Regions from separate parts of the Solibacillus sp. FSL K6-1554 genome, predicted to be linked through region 2. Evidence: predicted binding sites of a transcription regulator. Region 2 holds the regulator's gene; each other region holds the start of a gene.
What was found. The regulator Rex, encoded in region 2, represses fermentation and respiration genes when NADH is low (regulators of the CRP and FNR family bind a similar motif). The targets are predictions, from matches to a motif close to TTGTGAAATATTTCACAA.

Region 1 (10,392 bases), 1.1 Mb from region 2:
TTCTTTTTCTTCTAGGTACTTCTTTTATATCTAAATCCGATAGTCCGTGCATATACATATTGTCGATGTATAAAACGCCACCCGGTGGAACGAGTGATGCGTATTTTTCGAAAAACTTCATGTATTGCCCTTTTGCCGCATCAATAAAAACAGCATCAAAAGTAGATGGAAGTGTTCCCATGTCTACTTCTAACGCATCGCCCTCAATTACTTGTATGCGGTTTGCCACCTCTGACCTTGCAATGAATTCCTTGGCATACTGAACCCGCGACACATCACGTTCTATCGTCACAATATGACAATTTGGCAGCGCTTGCGCCATTCGTATAGCAGAATAACCAATTGCCGTACCAATTTCCAAAATCGATTTCGGGTTTTGAATGCGTAAAATTTGATTTAGTGACTCAATCCCGGCAAGCTGCATAATCGGGACATGATTCTGTTCTGCGAAGCGTTCCATTTCCATTAGTAATTCATCACGTTCAGGAATGAAGGAAGCAATATAAGCGTCTGATAATTCCATTCGTCATTCTCCCTTTACCTGGTTGTTTGCGCTCATCTTTCATTCACAAGAAAAAAGACGAAACGAAGATGTTTGCGCCTACAAAATTGTTATATAAGGACAAAAAATCACAATTTATAATAGCATGAAAAGAAAAGGAATGCGAACAATTTACTGAATTCCATCGTAAAACGGAAATTTCAAGCCATTCGATTCCTTTTCATCCATTAAACTCTCTTAGCGTAAGTATTTTTCGATGTTCGATAAATGTTCATCATACGTTTTAGCAAAATGATTTATGCCTTCTTTATCTGCCAGGAAGTATAAATAATCCGTTTGTGAAGGGTTCAGTGCCGCTTCAATTGATGTTTTTCCGGCTCCCGCGATTGGTCCAGGCGGTAATCCAACATTTTGATACGTATTATACGGGTTGTCCACTTCCAAATCTTCATACAGCACGCGGTCTTTATGAGAGCCTAATGCATACAGTACGGTTGGGTCTGTCTGTAAAGGCATATCAATTTCTATACGGTTATAGAATACACTTGCAATCGTTTCACGGTCCGTTTGGGCAGTTGCCTCTTCTTCAAGCAGTGATGCAAATGTCAATAGTTCATGAACAGATGTTTCACGTTCTTCCAATACCGGTGTATACTCGGAAACAATCGTATTCATTGCAGTAAGCATTGTATCGATAATTTCCTCGATTGATGGATCTTCCTCAAAGAATGGATATGTTGCCGGATATAAATAACCTTCTAATGGATGACGAATATTTTCCTTTAAAATGGCCTCTGACAATAAATCAGGATACTCAGTGATCAATTGCTCCACATAAGCGGCATCCGTCACTTTTTTCATGAAGTCCTCTGCTTTGTGAGAAGTATTTTTCTGTACAATATCAGCTACTTGCTCTAGCGTTAACCCTTCTGGCACTGTCATTGTAAATACAGGCTCGCGATACACACGACCTGTCTTTAAGCTTTCAATAATTTCGTCGAGTGTCATGGATTTCGTCAAAGCATAACTGCCTGCTTGGAATTCCGATTCATTTTTAAATTTAGTGTAATATTTAAAAATCTGCGCATTCTTTACAATGCCCTTATCTTCTAAAATAGTTGATATTAATGTAATACCTGACCCCATCGGAATTTCGACTTCAACTTTTTCGTTCGATTCCGGGTCCGTTGGTTTCAATGCCGATGTCACATAGCTATATCCTGCTAAACCGACGATGGCGATAATCAGAAGAGCGACAAGCGCGATGATTCCCACAATTTTACGCACCGTTTTAACTTCTCCTTTACGCTCTTTCATTTTATTGAACATTTCTTGCTTTTTATTTTCGTCCAGCACGGGAGCCCCCCCTTTTTCTCTTTCATAATGATACATAAAAATCTCTTTCGACACAATATCGAGCGACGAAAGGTATGCAAATTCTCACTATTTGCGACGTTTTATAATAGAAAATGTTCGTTTTTGTCTAATTTTGAACAATAAAAAAACCTTACCGCCGTATAAATCGTCAGTAAGGTACTTGAAATTAGTTTTGTGCTAATGAATTTAATACTTGCTCTACCATTTCCCACTCTTCGTCTGTTTCGATAGGCAGCAAGTCCGCTACTTCACCGTTGTCGCCAGCGATATAGGCAGAAGCGAATACTTCTTCAAGAACAGGCTCATCGTCTTCCATAATGGCATAGAATAAGTAATTTTTGCCGTTGCTTTCGAAGCGGTGCAAAATTTGGCACATAACTTCTTCATCATCGTCATTCGTGATCGTGAAGTAATTTGTCTGATCTGCGCCAAACTCCGCTAACACCGTATTCATAACCTCTTCGACCATCGCCCATTCGTCATCTGTTTCGATATCCGAAAAGCCGCTCATTTCGCCATTTTCGTCAAGTACATAGCGAAGTGCAGAAATACCGGCTTCTTCATCACCGATTAATGAGAATAACACATAAGAATGCTCTTCTGAATCAAATGTAAAAACAACGCGGCATTGTTGCTCCCCGCCGTCTTCTTTTTGCAATATAAAAATATTTTCTTCCATACTATTTCCTCCCAATGAATGAATAAAACAGAGTAGGCTCAACACCCACTCTGTTTTTATCGTGTCAAATGAATTATTCTTCTTCGCCTAATTCGTCTTCGATTTGGTTTAATACTTCTTCGATTAAATCCCATTCTGCTTCTGTTTCAATCGGCGTTAATTCGCCATCTTCACCGTTTTCAGCAGGAACAAATGCAGAGGCAAAGATTTCAACTGCGCCGTCTTCATCTTCTTCTGCACCTACTAGAGAATATAATACGTATGATTTACCGAACTCTTCTGAATCGAAAGTGTGTAAAATTTCGCAAAGTTGTTCGTTGCCGTTTTCATCGACTACTGTAATGTGATTTTGTTGTTCTGACATGATCGTCACCTCTTCATAATATTTAGGCATTGGTGCCTGTTGCTGCTCAATTCATTATACATAAAGCCTTTTCGGATAAGTACAAAAATGCCTCATATAAAGCAACTTTAGTTTTTACTATCTAAATAACCTTGTAAAATCATGACAGCAGCCATTTTATCAATAACTTGCTTTCGCTTTTTACGGCTTACATCTGCTTCGATCAGCATTCGCTCAGCAGCCATTGTTGTCATACGCTCGTCCCAAAGTTTAACAGGAAAACCAAATGTATCTTCCAGCAACTTTTTATAGCTTTCGGAAGCTTCCCCGCGGGGACCGATTGTATTATTCATGTTTTTTGGGTAGCCTACAACAAATTCTGTTACATTGTGTTCCTTTACAAGCTCATTAATACGTTCAATACCAAATTCGCCTGCCGCTTCATCGATTTTTATCGTTTCGATTCCTTGCGCTGTCCACCTTAGCGCATCGCTAATTGCAACGCCGACTGTTTTCGAGCCGACGTCTAAACCCATAATTCTCATTTATCCGCCTCAGTATTCTTTCTAATATAAAATCTAACGAGTTCCTCTAAAATCTCGTCACGTTCAAGCTTGCGGATTAAATTACGTGCGTCCTGGTGGCGAGGGATGTATGCCGGGTCGCCAGATAATAAATACCCCACAATTTGATTTGTTGGATTATACCCTTTTTCCTCTAAAGCCGTATACACCTTCAGCATCACTTGCTTTACTTCTTGTTCCATGGATTCTTCTGGAAAACTGAATTTCATTGTTTTATCGAAAGAACTCAAGACCAGCACCTCGCTTTCAGCAATAGGGAGATGGAGCACTATCTCCCATCTCCATTTATATCATTATAACTTATTCCTGCAAGCACTTCAAATATGCCAGTAGTAAAATTTAGATGTTTAGAAAGATTTTACATGTTCGTAAACAGCATTCAACGCATCTTCCAATTTAGAAGCATCTTTCGCACCGGCCATCGCCATATCCGGACGACCGCCGCCTTTACCGCCGCAAGCTTCAGCAACTTGCTTCACAATGTTTCCAGCGTGATAGTTTCCACCAACGATATCCTTCGTTACACCCGCGCATAACATGACTTTATCGCCATCGACTGCTCCAAGAACAATTACAGCTGATTCCATTTTTTCTTTTAAATCATCCATCATCTGGCGTAATTGATTATTGTCTTTTGCTTCTACACGAGTTGCAAGTACTGTTACATCACCAATTTTTTGTGCAGCATCTAATACTGCGCCAGCTTGTGCATTTGCGATTTTTTGTGACAATGAATCATTTTCGCGTTGCAGTTCTTTGTAATCTGCTTGAAGTGTTGCAACACGAGTTGCCACGTCTTTTGCATTCGATTTTAAAAGGCCTGCTGCTTCATTTAAAATTGCTTCTTCTTCTTTAATCGCTTCATATGCCGCTTTTCCTGTAACAGCCTCAATTCGGCGTGTACCTGCACCGATTCCGCTTTCGGATACGATTTTGAAAATGCCGATTTCAGATGAACGACTTACATGCAGTCCACCGCAAAGTTCGATCGAATAATCCGAAACAGCTACAACACGGACAACATCCCCATACTTCTCACCGAACAGTGCCATTGCACCCATTGCTTTTGCAGAATCAATATCCATTTCCTGAATCACGACTTCGATATCTTCCCAAATTTTTTCGTTCACTGCACGTTCAACTTGTGCAAGCTCTTCTTTTGTTGCAGCACCAAAGTGAGAGAAGTCAAAGCGCAAACGATCTGGTCCTACATAAGAACCTGCTTGTGCTACATGGTCACCTAATACATCTTTTAATGCACGGTGCATTAAGTGTGTTGCAGTATGGTTTTTAAGGATTAATTTACGTTTTGATTCTTCAACTTTTGCAGTAGCGATATCGCCGACATTCATTTCACCCGATTCCACTACAACTGTGTGTAATGGCTGGCCGTTTGGTGCTTTTTGAACATCTTTTACAATGGCCGTGAATCCGTCTGCTTCAATGATACCTGTATCGGCAATTTGTCCACCCATTTCAGCATAGAACGGTGTTTCAGATAGAATAACCAACGCTTCTTCACCTTCGGAAGCTGTTGAAGTTTCTTGACCGTTAACAACAATTGCAGCAACTTTTGCAGAAGCTTCCAATGCATCATAAATAAATGTAGATTGCTGTGTTAAATTCGACAGAACTTCGTTTTGCACTTGCATTGAATCAACGTCAGCACGTGCATTACGCGCACGTTCACGCTGTTGTTCCATAGAAGCTTCAAAACCTTCTTGGTCAACTGTCATGCCAACTTCTTCTGCGTACTCTTCCGTTAATTCAATCGGGAAACCGAATGTATCATACAAACGGAATGCATCAGCACCCGGGATAACTGTTTCACCTTTAGCTTTTTGGCTTTCTGCAACTTCGTTGAAAATTGCTAATCCGCCATCAAGTGTTTCATGGAAACGCACTTCTTCATTTTTAATCACACGTTGAATAAATGCTTCTTTTTCTTTTACTTGCGGATAAAAATCATGCATAATCTCTCCGACAGTCGGCACTAATTCAAACATAAACGGTTTTTCGATGCCGATTTTTTTCGCATATCGAACAGCACGACGTAATAGACGACGCAATACATAGCCGCGGCCTTCATTTGATGGTAATGCACCATCCCCAATAGCAAATGCTACTGTACGGATATGGTCGGCAATTACTTTAAATGGTGTATTCACATCTTCAGTCGATCCGAAAATTTCTTTTAAATCCACTTCATGCGGACGTTTGTAACTACGGTTTGCGAACGTTTCTGTTTTTTCAATGATTGGCATGAAAAGATCTGTATCAAAGTTTGTTGGTACATTTTGTACAACAGAAACGATACGCTCAAGACCCATACCTGTATCGATGTTTTGCTTTGGAAGTGGCGTATAAGTGCCGTCCGGATTATGGTTGAATTGAGAAAATACTAGGTTCCAAATTTCAAGATAGCGCTCGTTTTCCCCGCCTGTGTACATTTCTTCTTCCGGTGCACCAACGCCGTACTCTTCACCGCGGTCATAGAAAATTTCAGAGTTTGGACCTGATGGACCTTCCCCGATATCCCAAAAGTTGCCTTCCAATCGGATTAAGCGCTCTTTCGGAATTCCGATTTCATTATGCCATACGTCATAAGCTTCCTGATCCTCCGGGTGGATAGTTACCGATAACTTTTCAGGATCGAAGCCCATCCATTTTGGATCCGTTAAAAACTCCCAAGCGTAATGAATTGACTCTTTTTTAAAGTAATCCCCAATAGAGAAGTTCCCTAACATTTCAAAGAATGTGTGGTGGCGCGCTGTTTTCCCTACGTTTTCGATGTCGTTCGTACGAATCGATTTTTGTGCGTTTGTAATGCGCGGGTTATCTGGAATGATACGTCCGTCAAAATACGGCTTTAATGTTGCCACACCTGAGTTGATCCATAAAAGCGATGGGTCATTAATTGGCACTAATGGTGCTGATGGTTCAATATGATGCCCTTTTTCTTTAAAGAAATTCAAATAAAGACGACGAATTTCAGAACCTGTCATAGTTTTTGTTGTCATGATTTTTTCCTCCTAAAATTTATTGAAGTCGATGAATTGTGGTACAGATTAATTACACCTTCACGCATATAAGCGCTTCATTTACCGGAAATTTTTATGTTCCGCAAAATGAAAACAAAAAAAGCCTCCATCCCGGTAAAGGGACGAAGACTATTATCTCGTGGTACCACCCTAATTTATAACGCGCATGCATTATATCTCAAGTGCTTGTAACGTAAGCAAACGGCAGTGGTTAGCTGCACTCTGGAGTAGCTTTCAGTATTTATTCGGGGAGATTTTTTCAGCCGGGAAATCTCTTTCTGTTCACGAAGTCCATACGTACTTGTTCCATCATCGTTTTCATTTTATTATGCTCTTCATTATAAAAAATAGACATCGTGCTGTCAATCGGCATTCCTTAATAATTAAAACGTTTTTTCGTCAGTAAAATTAAAAGGATTGCAGGCACTGTACATATAATCATTCCTAAGAACGCCAAACCTGGCTCAATTTCATAAAGTGCACCACCTAAAAGTGTAAGAATCGCTGCACTTAAACTCATTGCAAGTGCAGAATAAATCCCCTGTGCATTTGGAATTTGCTCTTGCGGTAAAGCTTTGGAAATATAGCGGATAAAGGCATAATGCGCCATCGCAAATGACAGAGCGTGTAGTGCCTGAGATAAGATAAACATCGGCATATTCGGAAATGCGTAAACTAGTATCCAACGAACACTCGAGCCAATTGCAGCAACGAGCATTAACGAAGAAGGCTTCCACTTTGTCAAAAATGTATCTGCCTTATAAAAATAAAGGATTTCAAATATTACTGCGACATTTAAAATCATTCCGATATAAAACGGATTGACATTCAGCTCCTGTAAATAAATATAGCCGTAGTTATAGTACGATGCGTGTGCCCCCTGAAGCAAAATAACAACAAACAATACGATGATGAAGCTTTTTACTTTAAATAGCCCTTTCATTGAGAGCGTTTTTCCATTTTCTTTTACCGGCACTAAACTTAACACTTGAGGTGCAGGCATAAATTGAATGATGAGTAATGCGGCCAATCCTACAATCATCATCCATAAAATCATTTGCTCCCCGTACATCCCGCTAATCATACTAATGATCAATACAGCGACAACAAACCCGAAAGATCCAAATGAACGTGCTTTTCCATAATGGATGGATCCATGTTGCATTAATGTGGAAGCACTGCTCTCAACAGCCGGTAGTAATGCCGGGTAAAAGGCGCTGAACAGCAATGTCATTAAAAACAGGCCGCCAAATGAATTAATCGGTATGTATAGCAGTGTCACAACTAATGAACTTGCAGTAAAAAAGATCAGCACATTTTTGTTGCTCATCACTTTTGAAACAAACGGAAAAATAAACATCGTCGAAAGTGCCCTTGCAACCAGCCCAAAACCCATTATTATGCTCGCTTCCGAAACCGTAAGCTCTTTATCATTAATAAGCCAACCCGTCCAATATGGCAGGAAAATCCCCCACGTAATAAAGAACATAAAGAAATTTTTCGCGAGCCAACGCTGATTATTCATAATCTTCATCCTTTTTTCTAATTTATTAAGTTGAATATTAACATGAGAAATACTACAATAATGTGAGAAATCTCATATTTTATTGGAAGGAGTTGCTCTATAATTTGAGAAAGTTACCAATAGATGAAAGTCTCCCCTATATCGAACAATACCCGATTTCCCAATATTTTTCGTTTGACATTGTCCCATATATCAATGTGTACGAATTCGACAAAGGGGAATTTATTTTCCATGAGCACTCTTTCCCCGACTATTTATATTACATGGTCGAAGGGAAAGCTAAATTATATATTACCCATAAAAACGGGAAAATTTCGCTCATCGATTTTATTACAGCCCCAACGTTTATGGGGGAAATGGAGCTCCTAAACGCCGAACGCTATTCAAAAGGCATTCAAACTTTGTCAAAGTCGGTATGTTTTGCGATTGCGATTCAGGAAGTGAAGGAAAAATTATTGACAGATCCTGTTTTCCTAAAAATGCTCTGTCTATTTTTAAGTCATAAAGCAACAACAGCAACAACAAAATATACGCAAAACCAGGCCTATCCTTTGGAAAACCGGTTAGCTTCATTCATTTTACTATCGTCGGATCAACAATTCTATAAAGAAAAACATACTGAAGTCTGTGATTACTTAGGTGTATCATATCGCCACCTGCTTTTTGTCCTTGCACAATTCAGCGAGGCAGGCTATATTACGAAGCAAAATCGCGGGTATATCCTGACAAATCGTTCCGAACTAGAAAAACTGGCAGCAGAAATTTCGTACTAAAAAAGACTGCGCTAAAAATAATTTTTAGCACAGTCTCTTGAATACTGAATGATATTAAATAAACATACCAGCAATTGCAGCTGATAATAATGATGCCAATGTTCCTGCAGCAACCGCTTTAATCGCAAGCTGTGCAATCATTGGACGTTTATCCGGTGCCATACCACCTAAACCACCGATTAAAATACCCATTGAACTTAAGTTTGCAAAACCACAAAGCGCAAACGAAATAATGATGGCTGTTTTGTCCGATAGCTCGCCGATAACCGGACCGAAGTTAGAGAAGGCAACAAATTCATTTAAAATTAATTTTTGACCGATAAACGAACCTGCACGTACTGCTTCATCCCAAGGTACACCGATTAAAAATGCTAGTGGAGCAAATACATAACCTAAAATACCTTCAAGTGTTACATTTTCAAAACCGAACCATCCTGTGATACCGCCTAAAATACCGTTTAATAAGGCAATTAATGCGATGAAACTTAATAGCATTGCTCCAACATTTACTGCTAATTTCAAACCGTCAGAAGCACCAACAGCCGCTGCATCAATAACGTTTGTCGCTTCAGAATTACGCTCTAATTTAAAGTCATCTTCATTTACTTCTTCTGTTTCAGGAATCATTAACTTTGCCATTACCAATCCTGCTGGTGCAGCCATGAAACTTGCTGCCAATAAGTATTCAAGCGGAACACCTAATAAAGAATATCCGATTAATACTGAACCTGAAACCGATGCAAGTCCACCTGTCATAACCGCGAACATTTGTGATCTTGTCATTTTATTTAAAAATGGACGAATAACAAGCGGGGCTTCAGTTTGTCCAACGAAAATATTAGCAGCAGCATTCACTGATTCTGCTTTTGTCGTACCTAATACTTTTGATAAGAAACCACCGATAATCTTAATGACAAATTGCATAATCCCTAAGTAATAAAGGACAGAGATTAAAGATGAGAAGAAAATAATAATTGTTAATACGCTCATCGCGAATACAAATCCGACATTATCCGGATCTGCTAAACCGCCAAATACAAAGACAATCCCTTCATTGGCATAACTAACCAGCTTCTGTACACCATCAGAAAGTTGCATAAGCTTCTCACGGCCAAAAGACCACTTTAATACGATAAATGCAAAAATCAATTGGACAATTAATCCTGAAATAATAATTCTCCATTGAATTGCTTTACGGTTACTAGATAACCCGATGGCAATCGCTACGACTCCCAGAATACCTATGATTCCCCATACGAAATCCATGTATGTGCACCTTCTCCTTTAGTTTTGAAAACCTTTTCATTTTGTAATAACTGACATCCAACTTCGGACGTCATATAAGTTTTTTTTCATACTAACATACCCATAGAAATAATATTAATTAATAGTTTCTTTTAAAAGTTCTGATTTTTCAGCAAAAAGTTATCATTTTTTTAGTATGTCCCGTTTTGTTTCAAACTTTTATTATATTTTAAAAACATTTTCCCTGTACACGTGAACATAAACTCATCATTTTTTAAAATTTATCCTAGATAGTACTTTTCCATAAATAAAAAAACTAGCCA
Region 2 (10,392 bases):
GAGTCCACATCGACGGGGAGGTTTGGCACCTCGATGTCGGCTCATCGCATCCTGGGGCTGTAGTCGGTCCCAAGGGTTGGGCTGTTCGCCCATTAAAGCGGTACGCGAGCTGGGTTCAGAACGTCGTGAGACAGTTCGGTCCCTATCCGTCGTGGGCGTAGGAAATTTGAGAGGAGCTGTCCTTAGTACGAGAGGACCGGGATGGACATACCGCTGGTGTACCAGTTGTCTTGCCAAAGGCATCGCTGGGTAGCTATGTATGGACGGGATAAGTGCTGAAAGCATCTAAGCATGAAGCCCCCCTCAAGATGAGATTTCCCATTACGCAAGTAAGTAAGACCCCTGAAAGACGATCAGGTAGATAGGTTCGAGGTGGAAGTGCGGTGACGCATGCAGCTGACGAATACTAATCGGTCGAGGACTTAACCACATTTTATTGCTCAATTCAATGAAACGTTTATCCAGTTTTGAAAGAATGATCTTTCTAAGGGTTTCAAGACACAAGCTAGTCGAGGAAACGACTGAGTGATTGAAGGAGCGTACTTAAGTACGTGACTGAAAGAACGAGGGAAGTTGACGAAGGATAGCGCCGTGAATTGGAAGCCGAAAATAGTGAAGTGATGATGGCAAAGAGGTCACACCCGTTCCCATACCGAACACGGAAGTTAAGCTCTTTAGCGCCGATGGTAGTTGGGGGCTTCCCCCTGTGAGAGTAGGACGTCGCTTCGCACAACGCAAACCCGCTGAGGAATCAGTGGGTTTTTTTGTTTTTTTAAAAACCTCATTTAAATTTATGAGGAGCTCTAACTTGAAAATAAAATGCAGTTTCGTTAAAGTACATACATAGCAAAAGGGAGGAATTGTAATGAAAGCACTTTTTGAAAAGTTTAAATTGAATGAACAGGTTGAGTTACGTAATCGTTTAGTAATGGCACCTATGACAACTTACTCTGCAAATGAAGATGATACAGTTTCCGATGAGGAAATAACATATTATAAAGAACGTGCTGAAGGAGCAGGAATGATCATTACAGCATGCGCATATGTTGCAGCAAACGGAAAAGCTTTCCCAGGACAAATCGCCGCTCATGAAGATCGCTATATTCCAAGCTTGCGAAGAATTGCACAGGCTATTCAACAAGGCGGTGCTAAAGCGGTTTTACAAATTCATCATGGAGGCCGACAATCACTACAACATTTAGTACCAAATGGAGATGTTGTTAGTGCAAGTACAGCTGTTACAATTGAGAAAAAAGAAGCACGTGCATTAACTCTTGAAGAAACAAAAGAAATGGTTAAAGCATATGCTGAAGCAACAAGAAGAGCTGTTGAAGCAGGTTTTGACGGCGTTGAAATCCATGGTGCAAATACGTATTTAATTCAACAGTATTTCTCTGCCTTTACAAATAAAAGAACAGATGAATACGGGGGAACATTTGAAAATAGATTGCATTTCCCATTGGAAGTTGTAGAGGAAGTAATTAAAGTAAAAAACAAATATGCTGATGAAAAATTTATTGTCGGTTACCGTTTCAGCCCGGAAGAGCCTGAAGAAGATGGTATTACGATGGATGATACAGTAAGATTAGTAGACGAATTAGCGAAAACAGCGCTAACATATTTGCATATTTCAATTGGAGATTTTAAATCTGAAACACATCGTTATAAAAACGGCCAACAAAATCGTATTTCTGTAATTCACAGCTTGTTAAATGGCCGTAAACCATTAATTGGTGTAGGTTCAATTTATACTCGTGAAGAAGCAGATCAGGCATTACAGTTAGGAGCAGATTTAGTAGCACTTGGTCGTGCCTTATTAATTGAACCTCATTGGGTGGAAAAGGTACAGAATGGGGAAAGTGTAGTAACAGCTTATGATAAGAAAATCGATACTGTAATTCCAGGTCCTTTAATGGAGAAAATACTGTCAAGACCAGGTTGGATTCCCGGTATATAAGTTAATAAAGGCTAGTTGATGAATACAAGAATTTAAGTTTATTTAAATAAGGAGGATGCGAATACGTTCGTATTCTCCTTTTCATTTTAGTAATGTTTGAACCACTTAATTTCGGGAATGGTTTTATAAGGATAATTGAGGGGGATACAAATGAATAAAAAGGGTTTTTATGTCTTCCTATCTATTTGTCTCGTTATGTTGCTGACAATGCTAATAACAGCTTGTCATGATGAAGTTTTAGAGATAGAAGAAAGCAATACATACGTATGGCAAAAATACATGAATGAAGAAGAGTATAAAGAAGTAAAAGAAGGGATGTCTTATTTAGACGTAGTACGTATTTCCGGGGGTGCCGGTCAGCAAATTAATAACGGTACTTATGAATGGAACGATGAAATTCTTCTGACGAAAGGATATCGCCTAAAATTTGAGGATGATGTATTGGTAAAAAAAGAAATAGTGGAACGTAAAGGAAAATCAAAGCGTTAGTGATTACAGCAAATGAGGTTACATGTATGTATTCTCATAATACTTCTTAACTATCCTATTGTTCCAGATAATGAAAATCAAATAAAGGGAAGTTCAGGAACATTCACTTTTTCTCAGAAAAAATGAGTGTTTTTCTTTTTTTCGCAGCTACTTTATATTAACGTTATTGAGTATGGTCAATATAAAAGTGATACATTTTGAACAATTGCCTCAGTTCAAGTAAACTAGAGATAATGGATTTTTTTGTGGAAGGAAGCAATCAAATGATATTTGAAAAAGATATAAATACGCTGGAAGAAACGCAAGCACTTGCGATGAGACTGGCAGAATTAGTCGAGCCACAATATACGATTACACTTGAAGGTGATTTAGGGGCGGGCAAAACGACATTTACACAGAGCTTTGCAAAAGGGCTTGGAGTAAAACGAACGGTCAATAGCCCGACATTTACGATTATGAAGCAATATGTAGGACGTATTCCGCTTAATCACCTGGATGTATATCGTCTGGAAGATAGCGATGAAGATTTAGGCTGGGAAGAAATTTTTTATGGGGATGCTGTAACAGTTGTGGAATGGGCACATCTTATTCAGGAAGATTTGCCTGAAGAGCGTTTAGCAATTGAAATTATACGCATCGACGAAACGAAACGTAAATTTGTATTGAAACCGATAGGCGAAAAATATGTTCGTCTTTGTAAGGAGTTATTAAAATGATTTGGTTAGGAATAGAGACAGCAAATGCACCGCTTTCTGTCGCCATAGTACAAGATAATAAAGTAATTGCAGAAGTCGTGCAAAATATAAAATTAACACATTCGGTTGGTGCCATGCCGGCAATTGAAGAAGTAATAAACAAGGCAGGCATTACACCGGTACAGATTGATGCGATTGCCGTTTCTGAAGGTCCCGGCTCTTATACAGGAGTGCGTATTGGTGTCACTCTTGCCAAAACTTTGGCATGGTCACTGCAAAAGCCATTGGTAGGCGTATCAAGCTTGAAAGCATTGGCTGCGAATGCCCGTACTGCTAATTATGCAATCTGTTCATTAATCGATGCTCGTCGTCAAAATGTATATGCCGGAATATATAAAGCAGATACTATGGAACCGATTATTGAAGATCACCATGATCATATAGACGGATTATTACAGAAGCTTCAGCAATTACAACAGCCAATATTCTTTGTCGGAACAGATGTCGATTTATACATGGAAAAAATTCAGCAAGTATTAGGTGATTTTGCTATCCGTGCTCAATTTACGATGGATTTACCGCGTGCGTCCGAATTAATTGCTTTGGCACAACAAATGCCATTACCGACAATTGAGGCTGTTCATGCTTTTGTTCCCCAATATCGCCGTATTGCAGAAGCAGAAGCGAATTGGATAAAGGAACAGAAAAAGGAGCAACTTTAATGGTACGGTATCGCAGAATGACAATAGATGATGTTCAGGCCGTTCATAAAATTGAGCTCGCATCATTTCCTACACCATGGACATTGGATTCGTTTTATTACGAAATGACGGAAAACCAGTATGCACATTATTTAGTCGCTGAAGACGAAACAGGTGAAATTATCGGCTTCTGTGGAATTTGGCTTGTTATTGATGCAGCACAGATTACAAATGTAGCGGTTGTAAAGTCTGTACGTGGTCAAGGCATTGGTGAAACACTTATGCGTGAAGCGATGCGAGTAGCGAAAGAAGCTAATATGGATGTCATGAGTTTAGAAGTACGTGTAACGAATACTGTTGCACAAAATTTATATCGCAAACTTGGTTTCCTAGACGGAGGTCTTCGTAAAGGCTACTATACGGATAACCAGGAAGATGCGTTAGTAATGTGGGTGAATTTATAATGGATAACTATATATTAGCAATTGAAACAAGTTGTGATGAAACAGCAGCGGCCATCATTAAAAATGGCACGGAGATTATTTCGAATGTAGTATCATCGCAAATTGAGAGTCATAAGCGTTTTGGCGGGGTTGTCCCGGAAATCGCATCACGTCATCATGTTGAACAAATGACAATTGTTTTAGAAGAAGCATTAAAACAGGCAAATATGGAACCGAAAGATTTAACCGCTGTTGCCGTAACAGAAGGGCCCGGGTTAGTCGGTGCATTGTTAATCGGTATTAATGCGGCTAAGGCTTTCGCTTTTGTACACGGATTGCCATTGATCGGGACACATCATATTGCCGGGCATATTTATGCGAACAATCTAGTACAGCCAATGGAATTTCCGCTGTTGGCACTCGTTGTATCAGGTGGACATACAGAGCTTGTCCTAATGCGTGAACATGGTTCTTTTGAAGTTATTGGTGAAACGCGTGATGATGCGGCAGGTGAAGCATATGACAAAGTAGCCCGTGTCTTGAATATGCCATATCCAGGTGGTCCTCATATTGATCGTCTTGCCCATGAAGCAACAGAAGCCGTGCCTTTCCCTCGTGTATGGTTGGAGGAGGATTCATACGACTTTAGTTTCAGTGGCTTAAAATCTGCAGTGATTAACTATAAACACAATATGGATCAGCGCGGTGAAGAAATTATTGCCGAGCATGTTGCAAAAGGCTTCCAAGACAGTGTAGTGGAAGTATTGACGGGTAAAACAGTACGAGCAGCACGTGAGTTTCAGGTAAAACAAGTAATTGCAGCTGGCGGTGTATCAGCGAATAAAGGATTACGGACAGCATTGGAAAAAGCCTTTAAAGAAGAAGGTATTCCATTTTATGTGCCACCTTTAAAATTATGTACAGATAATGCTGCAATGATTGGTGCAGCTGCGTATGAAATGTATGAAGCAGGGATTCGTGGGAATTTAGCAATGAATGGGCGACCTGGGATGGAGCTCATGAGCTGGAAATAGGGTATAGAAGCATGGTGAAAGGATGTAGCAGTATATCCTTTCGCCATGCTTTTTTTATAGAGAAAATAAAAAATTATTTAATTGTTTTCTTTCAATAATATAAAAAAGTCGAATCTAGTAATTTATGATGGATAAATCTCATTTATAACAAGTTTTTATTGACTGTTCAACTTTTCTGAAAATTATCCACAGATAAAGTTAAATACCCACAAAAAAACTTGCGAACATGCGTACTTATACACAAAGTGTGAATAACTTGTGGGTAACATGTGACTTATCTATATATAGTAGTGTCTTTTTCACACAGCAATGTGCATAACTTTGATTTTAAATGTGGATAATGTGGAAAACTATGTTGATATGTTGATATTACTAGATTTATATTGTGAATAAAATTGTGGAGAAATTTGTTGAAATTTGGCGTATTGACCTATATATATGATTATTATGTAGATTGGATGATAGAAAGGGTTAATATTATACAATAGCAATACAAAACATAAGTTTTTGGAGAAACAAGCTTTTCGTCTGCCTCTAAAAAAAGAGTGCCCATATGTTGATGGACACTCCAAAATTATAGCTGTTCGAGCTCTTCGTTTAGTTCAAGCCATTCCATTTCAAATGTTTCATGCTGTTCTTTCAAATCATTCAGCTCAGATTGAATCGATAATGTCTTTTCATGATCTGAAAAAATGGCAGGATCACAAAGTTGTTCTTCAAAGACGGCGATTTTTTCATCTAAAGCCCCCATCTGCTTTTCAATATCTTCAATAGCACGACGAATTTGACGTTCTCTTTTTTTCGCGTCCTTATCAATCATCGATGTAGACTTTGTTTGAACGGTCGATTCAGTCGTATTTTTTTCAATGGCTGCTGCTTTCATTGCAGCTAATTCTTCAAGTTCCTCTTTCTTTTCAACATAATAATCATAGTCACCTAAATATTCGAACGAACCCGTGCTTGATAGTTCAACAACTTTAGTGGCAATACGATTAATGAAATAACGGTCATGTGAAACGAATAGCAATGTTCCAGGATAATCAATTAAAGCATTTTCCAATATTTCTTTACTATCCAAGTCTAAATGGTTCGTCGGCTCATCAAGTACTAGGAAATTTGATTTTTGCATCATTAATTTTGCAAGTGCAAGACGTGCTTTTTCTCCACCAGATAGGGAGCTCACTGTTTTTGATACATCATCCCCGCTAAAAAGGAAGCGGCCTAAGATGTTGCGGATATCCTTTTCATTTAATAACGGCCATTCATCCCAAAGTTCATTAAGAACAGGTTTATTTGAATGAAGTTTCGCCTGTTCCTGGTCATAGTAGCCAATTTGCACATTCGTACCGTAACGGATATCTCCGGCAAGTGCCTCGATATCTTGAACGATTGTTTTCAATAAAGTAGATTTCCCAACACCGTTTGGACCGACAAGTGCAATACGGTCTTCTCTAAAGACACGCATTCCAATATTTTCGGAAATCGCCTTGTTCGTGAACCCAATTGTTAAATCATCCACCGACAGTACATCATTTCCGCTTTGGCGCTCAATTGTAAAGCCGAAGTTGGCACTTTTTTCATCGCCATCAGGAGATTCCATCCAACTAGTCTTTTCCAACACTTTGCGACGTGACTGTGCCATCTTTGTAGTTGAAGCCCGGGCAAGGTTTTTTTGAATAAAAGTTTCGAGCTTGGCTTTTTCATCCATTTGACGTTCATACATTTTTAAATCACGTTCATAGTTCTTCGCCTTTTCATCTAGATAAGCACTGTAGTTCCCTGCATATTTCGACACTTTTGTTCTGGATACTTCATAAACGATCGACACGACCTGATCTAGGAAATAACGGTCATGTGAGACGATTAAAATAGCTCCATCATAACCTTTTAAATAGCCTTCCAGCCATGACAGTGTTTCAATATCAAGATGGTTGGTCGGCTCATCTAAAATAAGGAGGTCGGGCTTTGATAAAAGAAGCTTTGCGAGAGCCAGTCGTGTCCGTTGTCCCCCGGATAGAGAACGAATCGGCTTTTGATAATCTTCAGGGAAAAATTGCATACCATGCAAAACAGAACGGGTATCGGCTTCATACTGATAACCGCCTGCATCTTTGAAATCATGCTGCAACTGGTCATACTCTGCCATGATACGTGCATATTGTTCGCTATCTTCATAAATGGCAGGATCGGCCATTTGCTGTTCAAGTTGACGCAGCGTTTGTTCCTGGTTTTGCAAGTTTGCGAAAATTGTCATCATTTCGTCCCAAATTGAAAGTTCAGAGTCGATACCTGCATGCTGCTCCAAATAGCCGACTTGAATATCTTTTGGAATAATAATTTCACCAGAGTCGTAGCTCATTTGTCCGGCAATTATTTTTAATAATGTGGACTTGCCGGCACCGTTTCGCCCTACTAATGCCACACGATCACGGTGCTGAACTTCTAATTTTACACCGCTTAATATTTCATCTGTAATAAAGGATTTATATAATTGATTTACTTGTAAGACAATCATTGTTTACACCTCAGTTTCTCCTATTTAGTTTAATGGATGGGAACATTGTACGCAACGATGGATACTTTACTTGTCGCTCCTTGTTTAGTAAGATTAACTTGCTTCTGCACAAAGAGTGGAGTTTATGTTAAGCGTGCCATATCGTTTGGCGACAACTACTTGATCAAATCGAGCAGGTCATCTCGACACGTTATACAGAGGCATTATTTGAAAAAGATTTCCCAATGTACATAGGAGGAGAATGTGTGAAACAAGAAGTAAAAATTCCACAAGCAACAACAAAAAGACTTCCTCTTTATTATCGATTTTTGAAAAACTTCGCAACTGAAGGTAAAAAGCGTATTTCTTCACAGGAATTAAGTGATGCGATGAAAATAGATTCTGCTACGATTCGACGTGACTTTTCTTACTTTGGGGCACTCGGTAAAAAGGGGTATGGATATGATGTCCAGTACTTACTGGAGTTTTTCCGACAAACTTTAGACCAGGACGAGGTAATGAATGTTGCATTAATAGGAGTCGGGAATCTGGGGAATGGCTTACTAAAGTATAACTTCCAAAAAAATCACAACACGCGTATCGTTGTTGCATTTGATTCGAAAGCACCGATGGAAGGAACGACGATAAGTGATATTCCAGTATTCCATCCAGATCGTTTGGAGGAAATGTATAAGGAATTTGGCGCGGAGTTAGCAATATTGACGGTTTCTTCCCGCTCAGCACAAATGATGACAGACCGACTCGTTAAAATAAATGCAAAAGGTATATTAAATTTCACACCAGTACGATTATCTGTTCCTGACACGATTAAAGTGATGAACATAGATCTATCGGTAGAATTACAGGCACTTACGTATTTAGTACGAAACTCAGGTAAGTAACAAAATGTTCATTACTATAAATAGCAAATTCTAGTTAATTAATGTAAAATATACATAATAATAGAGGAGGTGGCTATAGTGATTGTACATTTAAATGCGATTACACCTGTGAGCCTAATAATCATTGGACTGATTGCTTTGCTAATATTCGGTCCCAAAAAATTGCCATCATTAGGTCGTGCAATGGGGACAACTTTACGTGAATTCCGTAGCGCTACGAAAGGCTTGACGGACGACGATGACGATTTTGATACAAAGAAAAAAGTGATTGAACATAAAGAGAACGAAAAAAACGAAGTTAAGTAAAATAAGGATGTATTGCTATGAATTCAAGAGAATTAACCGTAGTTGAACATATGGAAGAGCTTAGAAAGCGCTTATTTTTCGTGGCGATTTTCTTCGTGATGGCTCTTTTCGTCGGATTCTATACGGCGAAACCACTTATTCGATACATTCAACGCAGCGATTTAGCTGCCAGTTTTTCGATGAATGCATTTAGTCCGGCAGATCCTTTAACCGTGTATTTACAAGTTACATTTATTGTAGCTGCCGTTATTGTATCGCCAATACTGCTATACCAGCTATGGGCTTTTATAACACCTGGTTTGCATGAGGCTGAACGTAAGGCAACATTGAAATATATTCCGTATGCTTTTGCACTGTGTATAGGGGGAATAGCCTTTGCTTATTTTGTGTTATTTCCATTTATTATGCGCTTTATGACGGATTTATCCAATGATTTGAATATTACGCAAACAATTGGTATTAATGAATTCTTCTCATTTTTAATTAAGTTAATAGTGCCTTTTGCGGTGCTGTTTCAATTGCCTGTTGTAACGCTGTTTCTTTCACGTCTCGGAATTATTAATCCGAAACTCATGGTGAAATTCCGAAAATATGCGTATTTTGTATTAATCGTGATTTCGGTATTGCTCGCGCCGCCTGATTTAGTATCGAATATCATTATTGCAATACCACTATTTATTTTATATGAAGTAAGTATTGTCATTGCACGTCTTGGTTATCGAAAATATGAAGTGGCAGAAAAAGAGCGAATTTTAGCAGAAGAGGAACGAGAGCGTGAGCTGCAGGTAGAAGAGCTACTCGAAATGCAGCGTCGGCAAATGGAGCAGATGAATAACAGTTAATGGTAACGCTATCGAATTTGGTAGCGTTTTTTTAGTTTCCTTTTAAAGAAGGTTATCTAAAAAACCCGCTATGTAAAATAGCGGGTAAAAGTTATATTTGAAACTTATCGGCATTCATTTGGATAAATGTGACGAAACCATTTAATAGAATATGCGCGATAATCGGTGTGAGAAGGCGCTTTGTTTTATGATATAAAAATGCGAAGATCATACCGCAAATTGTATACAGTAAAATATGCGTAAAATCCATATGAATCGCAGCAAATACAATAGCACTAATAATGCTCGCAATCCAGAAATTATAGTTTTGTATAATTGAACCGAAAATTACACGACGGAATACAAGCTCTTCCAAGATTGGTCCTAATAAGACAGTCGCAATAATCATAATCGGCGCTACCTTTGTGACACTCATAATGGCTTCGGTATTTTCCGAGCCCATATCAATTCCTAAAGCAAGCTCAATGTATGCGCCGATTGTCTGCCCTAAAAAGACAAGGAAGAAACCGATGATACCCCAACCAATAGA
Region 3 (10,392 bases), 1.6 Mb from region 2:
TAATTATTTAAAAACTGTCTGTAAATAGGGTTGCCTTCCTCTTTAAGAGATTTTAATGCAGCCCCTGCTGGCATATCCAATAAATATTTCTGTTTGTTTACACAGTCTTTTAAATGCTCGTATTTCTTTTGTTTCGTAAGCTCGCCCAACGTTTTTTTATCAAAACTCTCAAATAAGTCGGAAATGCCCTGTTCTAGTACAATTATCTCTACTTTAGTGAACTCTATTTTTTCTTCATTTATTTGGATAAACATTCATATTCCCCTTTCTACGAATCCCCTTTTAACATAAAATTTCGATAGAAAAGATTAAAACCCTCTTTATTTTTCAAATTCTGTATTAGTACACAATTAAACATTTCTTGCTTGCAAAAAAAAAGCGATTCGCTCTATTGAACGAAACGCTTTACTATTAAAAATTTTCTTTATCAAATACTTCCAAATCAATAATGCGTGCCCCTTGTTTTAAGATGGCGGCTTCTAGCTCGTCCACTGTCGATTGTTTCGCGCCTTTTGCCAGAGTAATAACTACACGACGTAAATAGGTCGTGTCATCATCAAGCGAGAACACACAATGCAGAGGCCACACCTTTTTGACCGCCGTCAAAACTCTTATTAAAATTCCGTCCGTGTCCGGCAAAGCAATTGTAATGGCACAGCTACCTGTTCGGTATCCCCACGCCTCTTCCAATAGCTCAAATACTTTAGAATGAGGTAAAATGCCCGCAAAGTTCCCTTTCGTATCAACAACCGCCAAATAAGGCAACTGTTTAATCGAATGGAATACTTCAAAAAATGAACTGTTTTCGTGGACGAATGCATCTGCTTCTTCAGTCAGTGCTTTTACCGGAGCTTTCATATCGCCTTCCTTTAATTTATATTCGAGCACTTCGATTTTATAAATATTTCCGACGAATTTTTCACCTGCTTCATCCAATACCGGGATGCATCTGTAGCCATTATCATTTAACTGACCGAGCACGTCTTTAATCGGGTCCGTCTCTTTTACATAGCTTACATCTTTTTTCTTTACATACCTTTGTTTAACTAACATGGCATTACCTCCTTGATATACTACTCTTATTTTAATGGTAGTGATTCAAATACGAAAGTAATTTTTAGAATATTTCGTATTTCCTATTTGTAAATTTCATAATAAATATACGCATAGGCTAAATCCAGGCATTTTTGATAGCTAGTTAAACTATTTTCTTTATTATTTACTGAGGCAAAATAGATGGCCTCCAGTACACTGCTGTTTTTCGGATAATATTCACGGATTTTATAGAAAACCTTTGCACATAGTGCATCGGTACAGTTTTCAGACAGCTGAATAATATAGCCGATTGTCGATTCATCAAGGCGTGTACTCGTGATGATGACATCTTTCATCACTCTCATCATTTCTTCATTGATTAAATGAATAATGTCATTCAACTTCTCTTTTTCTGTCGCCACCACTTTACAATCAACTAGAACGAGCGTATACCCCTCATCTTTCACTGAGTTCAATAGATATGCACCCGTGAGATGAAACTGCTGTAATGGCGATATAAAGCTTTTATCCAGTTCAAAATCGTTTGTCGTGGACGTTTTAATATATTTTTCCATATAACGTTTATCGGTTTCAATTTTACGGTAAAAACGTGACTGATACTGCTCCATCTTTTTTAAGAGGATTTCTTCGTTAATCAGCTTGTAGGAACGGGTAATATATTTATAGCATTCCTGTACTAAGTCCTTATGGCTATTCGCTTTCATGCAAAGCAGGAGTACTTTATGCATTACTTCAATTGCACATTCATATCGGCCATTTTCAAATAGAATTTTCCCTCTCAGGACACGGACATGGAGATCGATTCGGGAAAACTTTTCAAATGGATACTCTTTAAAATAATCATTGAATAACTTTTCCGCATAATCTACTTTTCCAAGCTGCAATGACATTTCAATATGTGTTATAAAACGGACAAGCAAAAACCGATCATCTTCCGGTCTCCCCATCTTTAAAAAGACAGCAGGTATTTTGCTGATTCCCCAAAAAATTTCTTTCGGTAATTCGTCCATTTGGGTTGCATAATAATTATTCATCGCAAGTGACAGCAATGCATAATTTTCATCTTCCAATGCCAGGCTGCTCGCAAGTCTATAATATTTTTTCGCCTGAACAAATTCAATGCTGAAATAATAACAGTGCCCAATAATTATATAAAGTTGAGCTAAGCACTCCTTAAGATTTTCTTTAAAATGCTCTTCCTGATCCAACAACAGCTGTAAAATCTTCAGATTGCTATTAGCTAAAACAAAAGGTTCACTGTCAAAACGTAGAAAGTCACTCACCTTTTCAACGTTCCCCTCTTCTAGTAATGATGTGAACATTGCTCTATATGCCTCATAATGTGCATCCAATGATGTAAATGTTTGTGATCGATAATGGTCAAGCTGCAATGTCTTAAGTTGCTCCCCCATCGTTATATACACCTCCTATTTTTCCAAAGATAATGGCTCGTACAGTTCTCTTTTAATTATTGAAAATTGGTCCATAAAACGAATGACTTTCTGTTTAAAATCATTATATATTGCTGCATTCTCTTCTAAATACTGGCGCAGATTTTTTATTATGATTGTTTCGATTTGGACGAGTTTTTTTGGATAATGTTCGTATTCATAGAAGCGATCATTAAATAATTGCTTTGAGCTGTTTTCAAATTTCATATATAAATCATATTGTTCTTTTGATAATGATTCGAGTACATCACGCAAAAGATCCAAAAATAAATTGACTGTCATTACCGAAGCCATTAAAGCATTCGTATAAGATCCAACCGTTGTTTTTTTCAGTCGTTTTAATTTCGAACTGACAAGGATCTCATTCAACATAAAATTTCGCAACAAAAAAATGAGGGCATACTCGGAATTGATGACCGGCTCTTCCTCAAAATAAAAGTAAATCCAAACATCACTTACACTGTCTTTAGCAAAAGATAAGTGTGTAAAGTCATGGCGGATTAAATGGTAAAAGTATTCAAAATGTTCAAGCTGTTTAAATTGTTCCAACTGTTGTTCAGTTAATATAAATAACGAATTCGATGTATCAAAATCCTTCATCTCCACACCTCATTTACAACCTTTACTACCATTATAATAGTTATTTGTTAAATTTTGTTGTATTTTGTAAAATAAAAAGACATACCCGAAAGAAAGTGACTTTCGGGTATGTCTAATCTAATTAATATGAATTAATATGCTAGGCCAAATAACGCTTTAATATGAGTCATATAGCGGATATTTGAAGCTTCTTTCATTAATGAAGCTGGTAAACCTACTAATTGAGTGTTGTTTGCTCCAACTGTAGCAATACCGTCTTTACGACCTAAAGAACCTAAAGTACCTGAGTTAGTAAATTTGAATTCTTTTAAGTCAGCACCTTTAATTTGTGCAAAAATGTTGTAACCAGCAGTTTCACCTTGCTGCCACGCTACTTGAGCAGTTGGCGCATAAGTTGGGCGGTCACCTGGGTTTGGAATATGTGCTGATGCATCACCAATAACAAATACTTCAGGATGTGAAGTAGATTGTAAGAAGTCATTGATTGTTGCTTTACCGCGATCTGCAGCTAAACCTGATTCAGCTACTAATGGAAGCGGAGCAACTCCACCTGTCCATACTAATGTGTTTGCAACGATTGGCTCACGGTCTTTTAATTGAATGACATTGCCTTCAACACCAGTAACAGGTGTTGATGTAATGAATTCTACACCGCGCTTAGATAATGACTTAGTTGCACGATCGATTAAGTTTTCCGGGAATACTGGCAAGATTTTTGGACCTGCTTCAACTAATTTGATTTTAAGGTCTTCAAATTTAACACCATATTTCGCAGCAACTTTAGGGAAGTGGTCTACGATTTCACCAACAAGCTCAACGCCTGTTAAACCGCCACCGCCGATAACGATTGTAGCATCTGCTTCGTCTTTTGTTGTTGCATATGCTTTAATGCGTGCTTCAATATGCTCGCGAATTGCATTTGCTTCATCTACTGATTTCAATACGAAAGAGTTTTCCTCTAAACCTGGGATTCCGAAGAAACCAGTTTGGCTACCTAGAGCAACAACTAATGTATCGTATTGTAATGTTTTGCCGTTTGAAAGTACTACATTTTTGCTTTCAACGTCAAAGCTGTTTACTTTTGCGATTTCCAAGTTGATGTCATAACCTTTGAAAATCTTTTCAAGTGGCAATGCTACAGCACCTTCAGCAATTGTACCTCCAGCTAAACGGTGTAATTCAGTAATGATTTGATGTGTAGGGAATTGGTTTACAACTGTAATACGCGCTTCGTCTTTATTTAAATATTTACGAGCTGTTTGTGCTGCTAATACACCAGCAAATCCAGCACCTAAAATAACGATTTCTTTAGTTACCATATTAAAAATCCTCCAATAAAATTAGATTATACAAATTATTTCATTTGTTTACGTTCAGATGCTACTTGTAAAAATGCATTAGCAAAACGTAATGCCCCTTGAACTTGTGGGTCTTTTAACATTTTTAATAAGCCGAATACACCTACTGTTTCATTGCTGACTTCAGCACGGTCTTTCGCTTCAATCGCTGTTTGTGCCAATGATTTTGCAGTACCAACAACTGGGCTAGCCATTTCTGTTACAGCCGCAACTGTATCATTTTTTAATGTTTCGTCTGTTGCAACACTAGTCGCAAAATCATAAGTTTTTGTTAATAATGTAGTCATCTCTGCCAATTTTGGTAAGTTATCTACTAAAGTAGTTAATGAAGCTTGTACCTCTGGCTTTAGTAACTGATCTAATACATCTAATTGCTCTTGTGTAACAGCCACTTTTTCTACCTGCTGATTATTCATTTCTGACATAATAACTCTCCTTTGCCATCACTTAATATTATTTTTTCGAAAATTTCATACCCAATTGTAAAAACTTTCACATACCATTCAATAAGCAACGATAGCACAAAGATTCGTTTGTTACAATTAGAAAACGGAAATAAACGACCGAAAAACTTAATTCAAGAATATTCTGTAATTTTATTATTTAAAAAAATTTTGTTTTTATGTATTTAGCGTATTTTTGTGTATTTTATAATAAAAATTTCCCTTCACTATTTTTAATATTTGAATTATTTGAATAGTTGTTTCTTATCATTATTAAAGGTTAATTAGGTATTTATATGATAGAAAACAAAATTCTTTACAAGTAAAAAATGATTCACCCCCCTCCCCAACTCCCCTCCATAATATTTTTCTAAAAAAATTTCTCTTTAAACGGTTGATTTGTCTCAATAGGAACCTCCACGTTGCTATGAAACGAAAAAGTGCGTACTTTTTTTAATTTTTAAATGGATCCATACTAAAAAAGCAACGGAATACTTATTCAATTGGAGGATCAATAAATGATTACTAGTTTACAGGATACAATCAAATTAAATAATGAGGTAGAAATGCCGGCAATGGGCCTTGGAGTCTTTCAGGTAGAAAACGATACAACGGCTGAAATCGTTAAAAATGCGATTGAGCTAGGTTACCGCAGCATTGATACAGCCGCTATTTACGGCAACGAAGCGGGTGTTGGAGAGGGTATACAATTAGCACTGGCTTCGACCGGCTTAAATAGAGAGGACTTATTCATCACATCTAAAGTTTGGAATGCCGGTTTAAATTATGAGGAAACTATTTCAGCTTACGAAGAAAGCCTGGAAAAATTAGGGCTGGATTATTTGGATCTCTATTTAATTCATTGGCCGGGTAATGATAAATTTGCCGAATCTTGGACCGCTTTAGAGGATCTATATCAGGAAGGCAAAATCAGAGCAATCGGGGTTTGCAATTTCAATATCTCGCATCTGCAGGATTTATTGAAAACTGCTCGTGTAACACCAGTCATTAATCAAGTAGAGTTTCACCCGCGTTTACAACAACGATCATTACGTGAATTTTGTAAAGAACACAATATTCAGTTGGAAGCTTGGGCTCCATTAATGCAAGGGGGTCTACTCGAAGATACGACAATTGCAAAAATTGCCGAAAAATATGGAAAATCAAATTCACAAGTTATTTTACGTTGGGATATTCAAAATGAAGTAATCACGATTCCTAAATCAGTTCGTAAAGAGCGGATGGCGCAAAATGCCGACATTTTTGACTTTAGTCTTACTGATGAAGAAATGCAGATCATCAATGCGATGAATTTAGATAAACGTGTCGGTCCAGATCCGGAAGTTTTTGATTTCTAATTTTAAACTGAATATTTGAAAATTGCAGAGACGAAAAGCCTCAAAATAACTTGAGGCTTTCATTTTTTCATTAAGACAGCTTTTGCACTGCAATATCATCATCTCGTTGCATTAGTAGAACTTCTTCACCATTCTCTATTAATTTTTCAATATGATTCTCGCCCCACGTGCAAAGTAAGTTAAGCACCGGCTCCATCTCGTGTCCATATGGGGTTAAAGAATATTCAACTTTCGGTGGTACTTGGTTAAACACCTTACGATTAATTAAACCGCATTTTTCCAGTTCGCGTAATTGGGACGTCAGCATTTTTTGTGAAATGCCGGGAATTAATCGGCGAAATTCATTTGTCCGGATTTGACCATGGTGATTGAGGTGACAAAGAATGACAGGTTTCCATTTACCTCCAATAACTTCAAGTGTTGCTTCTACACCGATATTATAAACTTTTTTCAATTTGAAACCCCCATTATTATCAAAAGTAACTAAAAGTACTGTACACGCTTTTATAGTATGTATGAATAATACTATAACCTATAAAATAAATCAAAGGAGTTCTTTTTAATATGTCTACATCAAAAACACCAAACGCCAGATTAACACTTCTTGCGTTAGCAATCAGTTCGTTTGGTATTGGTTCCACAGAATTTATTAGCGTTGGATTGCTCCCGCTCATCACAAATGAGTTTGGTATTACTTTAAGTACTGCAGGATTAACAGTATCAATCTATGCATTAGGCGTTACAATCGGAGCACCAATTTTAACGGTTTTAACATCCCGGCTTGACCGTAAAAAGGTGCTGTTGCTCGTAATGGTACTTTTTATCGTCGGTAATTTATGGGTAGCGATAGCACCAACATTTACTTTACTATTGATTGGACGCATTATTTCTGCTTTTGCTCATGGTGTATTTATGTCGATTGCGGCGGTTATTGCGGCTGACGTTGTGGCACCTAACAAACGGGCAAGTGCCATCGCTTTTATGTTTACAGGATTAACTTTGGCAACTGTCAGTGGAGTACCTTTAGGAACATTCATTGGCCAAGTAACGGATTGGCGGCTATCATTCATCTTTATCGTCGTTATTGGCATAATTGGGCTGATCAGCAATGCGTTCCTTGTGCCAAATAATTTAACAAAAAGTAAGCCGATTTCATTAAGTGATATCGGAAAAGTATTAAGCAATTTCCGTATGCTATTAATTTTATTTATTACAGCAATGGGTTACGGAGGCGTATTTGTTGTTTACACATATGTGACCCCTATTCTTGAAAATCAAATGGGCTATTCCCCTCATGCAATTGTCGTAATATTGGTTGTATATGGTATATGTGTCGCAATAGGAAATACAATCGGTGGCCATTTTGCAAACACTAAACCATTGCGTGCGATATTTATTTTCTTTATTGGACTGGCGTTAACGTTACTTGGTGTATATTTCACATTTGACTCTAAAGTTATGGGACTCATAATGGTGTTAGCAATGGGGCTTTTTATGTTTATGAATGTGCCGGGCTTACAACTGTATGCCGTTCAGCTATCCGAAAAATATGTGCCGGCAGCCACTGCGATGGCTTCCGCTTTAAATATTTCAGCATTCAATATCGGGATCTTCCTCGGTTCATATATCGGCGGTTTAATTGTTCATTATCAATCACTGGACAATACGCCCCTATACGGATTTTTAATGGTTATCATTGCAGCAAGTATTACGTTAGTTTGGATGATTGTTGAAAATAAACAAAACATTTGGAAGGCAAATAAATTCACACCAATATCCAAACCCTAATATATTAATTAAAAATGATAGAAACCTCTCCAACATTATTGTAGGAGATGGTTTCTATTTTTGTTTATACTCTATTACGGAAAATATTCTAAATAGAACGCTAACCCGATAAGTTTTTAAGTAATTTCCTGAAAATACTTCGGTACATGATGTTCTCGTTCTTCAGAATTTCTTCACAATTTAAATCATCAATAGTCCGTTTTATTTGCTATGCTTAGATTGAAGGAGCGTTATTTAATGAAAAAGATTATATTTTTATTTATTTTTGCCTTAATTGGCTTTCAAGTTTTTACGAATGAACAAGTTAATGCTCCTGACTTACCTCAGCAGCTTTCACTTGCATCGTATTCCGTTTCAGACGGGGATCTTGTCCTTGTCAACCGGGATGTTGCATTACAGGAGGAACCTGACAATTTAGCCACTATTCCTTATGATATTGCTGATAATGTGATCGTCAATTCAGAGTATTTTCTTGAAGAACAGGCTATTGAACCACTTGACCAATTATTCCATGCTGCAGCGGATGCTGGAATCGAGCACTTTATTATTAATAGTGCCTATCGCAGCAGAACACTTCAGAAACAGCTTTTCGATCAATATGGTGCTGATTACTCGCTGCCTGCCGGCTATAGTGAACATCAGACAGGCTTATCGATTGATATTGGTTCGACTGTCGGCAAAATGGAAAATGCGGCAGAAGGTAAATGGATGGAACAACATGCAGCGGAATTCGGCTACATCCTGCGCTATCCTAAAGATAAAGTCGATATTACCGGAATTGAGTATGAACCTTGGCATTTCCGTTACATAGGCTTGCCCCATAGCATAAAAATGCAACAGCACGCTTTCGCTTTTGAGGAATATATCGCTTATCTTAAAGAGAAGCAATTTTATAAAATGAAAGTAAATGATACAACTTATTTCGTACAATATACGGATAACAAGACATCTGTTAACACACCTGAATCAAAGAATATCAAGGTATCTGGTGATAATGTGAGCGGGTATATTATTACTTCCGTATTGGAGGAAAAATAATCGGTGTCAAGTATTTACTTGAGATAAATAAAAAAATCGACCAATTGCAGATTGGTCGATTTTTATTTTGATCGATTGATTAAACTTTAACTTCATGTTCTTTATTATACGTTGCATGATTTTTTCTTGCTTCGAGCACTTTGGATGCGGAAAAGATGAATACCGCCAGCCAAATACATAGGAATGTTATGAATTCTGTCAGTGTAAACGGCTCCTTGTATAAAAAGATGCCGAGCATTAAACTAATCGTTGGTGCCAAAAATTGAATAAAGCCCATTAAATAAAGTGGGATTTTTTGCGCACTTTTTGCAAATAGGACAAGTGGCAAGGCTGTTACGATCCCGCCGCCCATTAACAATAGGTTAGTTTTCCAGTCCACATGCATAAAAGCAATTTCCGATGTGTTCATTAAGTAAATGTATATTGACACAGCAATCGGTAAAACAAACAATGTTTCGATTGCGAGTCCGCGTGTCGCATCGAGTGGAATTTGCTTTTTAATTACACCATAAAAAGCAAAAGTTAGCGCCAGCGCCAGTGATACCCAAGGAATTGTTCCTCCTAATACAGCCTGATACCCTACGCCTATTGCCGCAATGGTGACAGCTACCGCAGTTGCCCGGGAAATTTTCTCTTTAAAAAAGATCATCCCAAACAATACCGATATAAGCGGGTTAATATAATAACCTAAACTCGTTTGAAGTAAATGTCCATTGTTTACTGCCCAAATGAATATTCCCCAATTCAGCGAAACGAAAACCGATGCTACGAACAGTAGAATAAACTGTTTCTTATTTTTCCAAAGCATTATGATATCTACGATCATTTGTTTATACTGACGGATCAGCAATACAAACAGGACGGTGAATACAAAGGACCAAATTACACGTCCTACTAATATTTCTACACTGCCGACATGCTGCAGTTGCTTCCAGTACAGGGGAATGATCCCCCACATTAAATAGGCGCCGATTGCTAAAAAGACGCCCTTTTTTTGTTCTGACATTGGTGCACCTTCTAATTTTTGATACTCTCATTATAGATGTCCATATTTGAGAAGTAAATAATTGTAGCTTCATAGACTCATTAAATTATTCCACTATACCATTTTGCAGTAAGTACATTTTGTGATATAACCCTTTTTGTGCGATAAGTTGTTGGTGTGTACCGCGTTCGACAATTTCGCCTTTATGCAATACTAGTATTTGCTCTGCATCCTGGATTGTTGAAAGTCTGTGGGCAATTGCTATCGTTGTACGGCCTTTTCGCATGTTTTCCAATGATTGCTGGATGCCGACTT

Region 1: yeiL (transcriptional regulator YeiL) is a predicted target of Rex. The motif match lies at 8,112-8,129, and genes of this name have one in related genera.
Region 3: MHB58_RS10325 (DUF1641 domain-containing protein) is a predicted target of Rex. The motif match lies at 4,946-4,963, and genes of this name have one in related genera.

The regions. Positions count from the first base shown of each region.
Region 1 covers NZ_JBBOSS010000001.1:2,608,951-2,619,342, forward strand. The annotation lists gene MHB58_RS13020 (O-methyltransferase) at 1-523, opposite strand, end outside; gene mltG (endolytic transglycosylase MltG) at 740-1,858, opposite strand; gene MHB58_RS13030 (DUF1292 domain-containing protein) at 2,046-2,558, opposite strand; gene MHB58_RS13035 (DUF1292 domain-containing protein) at 2,632-2,922, opposite strand; gene ruvX (Holliday junction resolvase RuvX) at 3,030-3,446, opposite strand; gene MHB58_RS13045 (IreB family regulatory phosphoprotein) at 3,443-3,715, opposite strand; gene alaS (alanine--tRNA ligase) at 3,833-6,505, opposite strand; gene MHB58_RS13055 (MFS transporter) at 6,903-8,051, opposite strand; gene yeiL (transcriptional regulator YeiL) at 8,156-8,824, shown strand; gene MHB58_RS13065 (NupC/NupG family nucleoside CNT transporter) at 8,879-10,090, opposite strand.
Region 2 covers NZ_JBBOSS010000001.1:3,728,254-3,738,645, reverse strand. The annotation lists rRNA gene MHB58_RS18580 (23S ribosomal RNA) at 1-430, shown strand, start outside; rRNA gene rrf (5S ribosomal RNA) at 614-729, shown strand; gene MHB58_RS18570 (NADH-dependent flavin oxidoreductase) at 866-1,957, shown strand; gene MHB58_RS18565 (hypothetical protein) at 2,108-2,446, shown strand; gene tsaE (tRNA (adenosine(37)-N6)-threonylcarbamoyltransferase complex ATPase subunit type 1 TsaE) at 2,710-3,162, shown strand; gene tsaB (tRNA (adenosine(37)-N6)-threonylcarbamoyltransferase complex dimerization subunit type 1 TsaB) at 3,159-3,863, shown strand; gene rimI (ribosomal protein S18-alanine N-acetyltransferase) at 3,863-4,306, shown strand; gene tsaD (tRNA (adenosine(37)-N6)-threonylcarbamoyltransferase complex transferase subunit TsaD) at 4,306-5,319, shown strand; gene MHB58_RS18540 (ABC-F family ATP-binding cassette domain-containing protein) at 5,894-7,834, opposite strand; gene MHB58_RS18535 (redox-sensing transcriptional repressor Rex) at 8,080-8,715, shown strand; gene tatA (twin-arginine translocase TatA/TatE family subunit) at 8,794-9,021, shown strand; gene tatC (twin-arginine translocase subunit TatC) at 9,039-9,863, shown strand; gene MHB58_RS18520 (CPBP family intramembrane glutamic endopeptidase) at 9,955-10,392, opposite strand, start outside.
Region 3 covers NZ_JBBOSS010000001.1:2,106,318-2,116,709, forward strand. The annotation lists gene MHB58_RS10300 (hypothetical protein) at 1-254, opposite strand, end outside; gene cbpA (cyclic di-AMP binding protein CbpA) at 412-1,053, opposite strand; gene MHB58_RS10310 (dehydrogenase) at 1,137-2,468, opposite strand; gene MHB58_RS10315 (serine protease) at 2,484-3,107, opposite strand; gene MHB58_RS10320 (NAD(P)/FAD-dependent oxidoreductase) at 3,239-4,426, opposite strand; gene MHB58_RS10325 (DUF1641 domain-containing protein) at 4,462-4,890, opposite strand; gene MHB58_RS10330 (aldo/keto reductase) at 5,430-6,266, shown strand; gene MHB58_RS10335 (winged helix-turn-helix transcriptional regulator) at 6,337-6,720, opposite strand; gene MHB58_RS10340 (MFS transporter) at 6,831-8,054, shown strand; gene MHB58_RS10345 (M15 family metallopeptidase) at 8,292-9,092, shown strand; gene rarD (EamA family transporter RarD) at 9,172-10,098, opposite strand; gene MHB58_RS10355 (ABC transporter ATP-binding protein) at 10,184-10,392, opposite strand, start outside.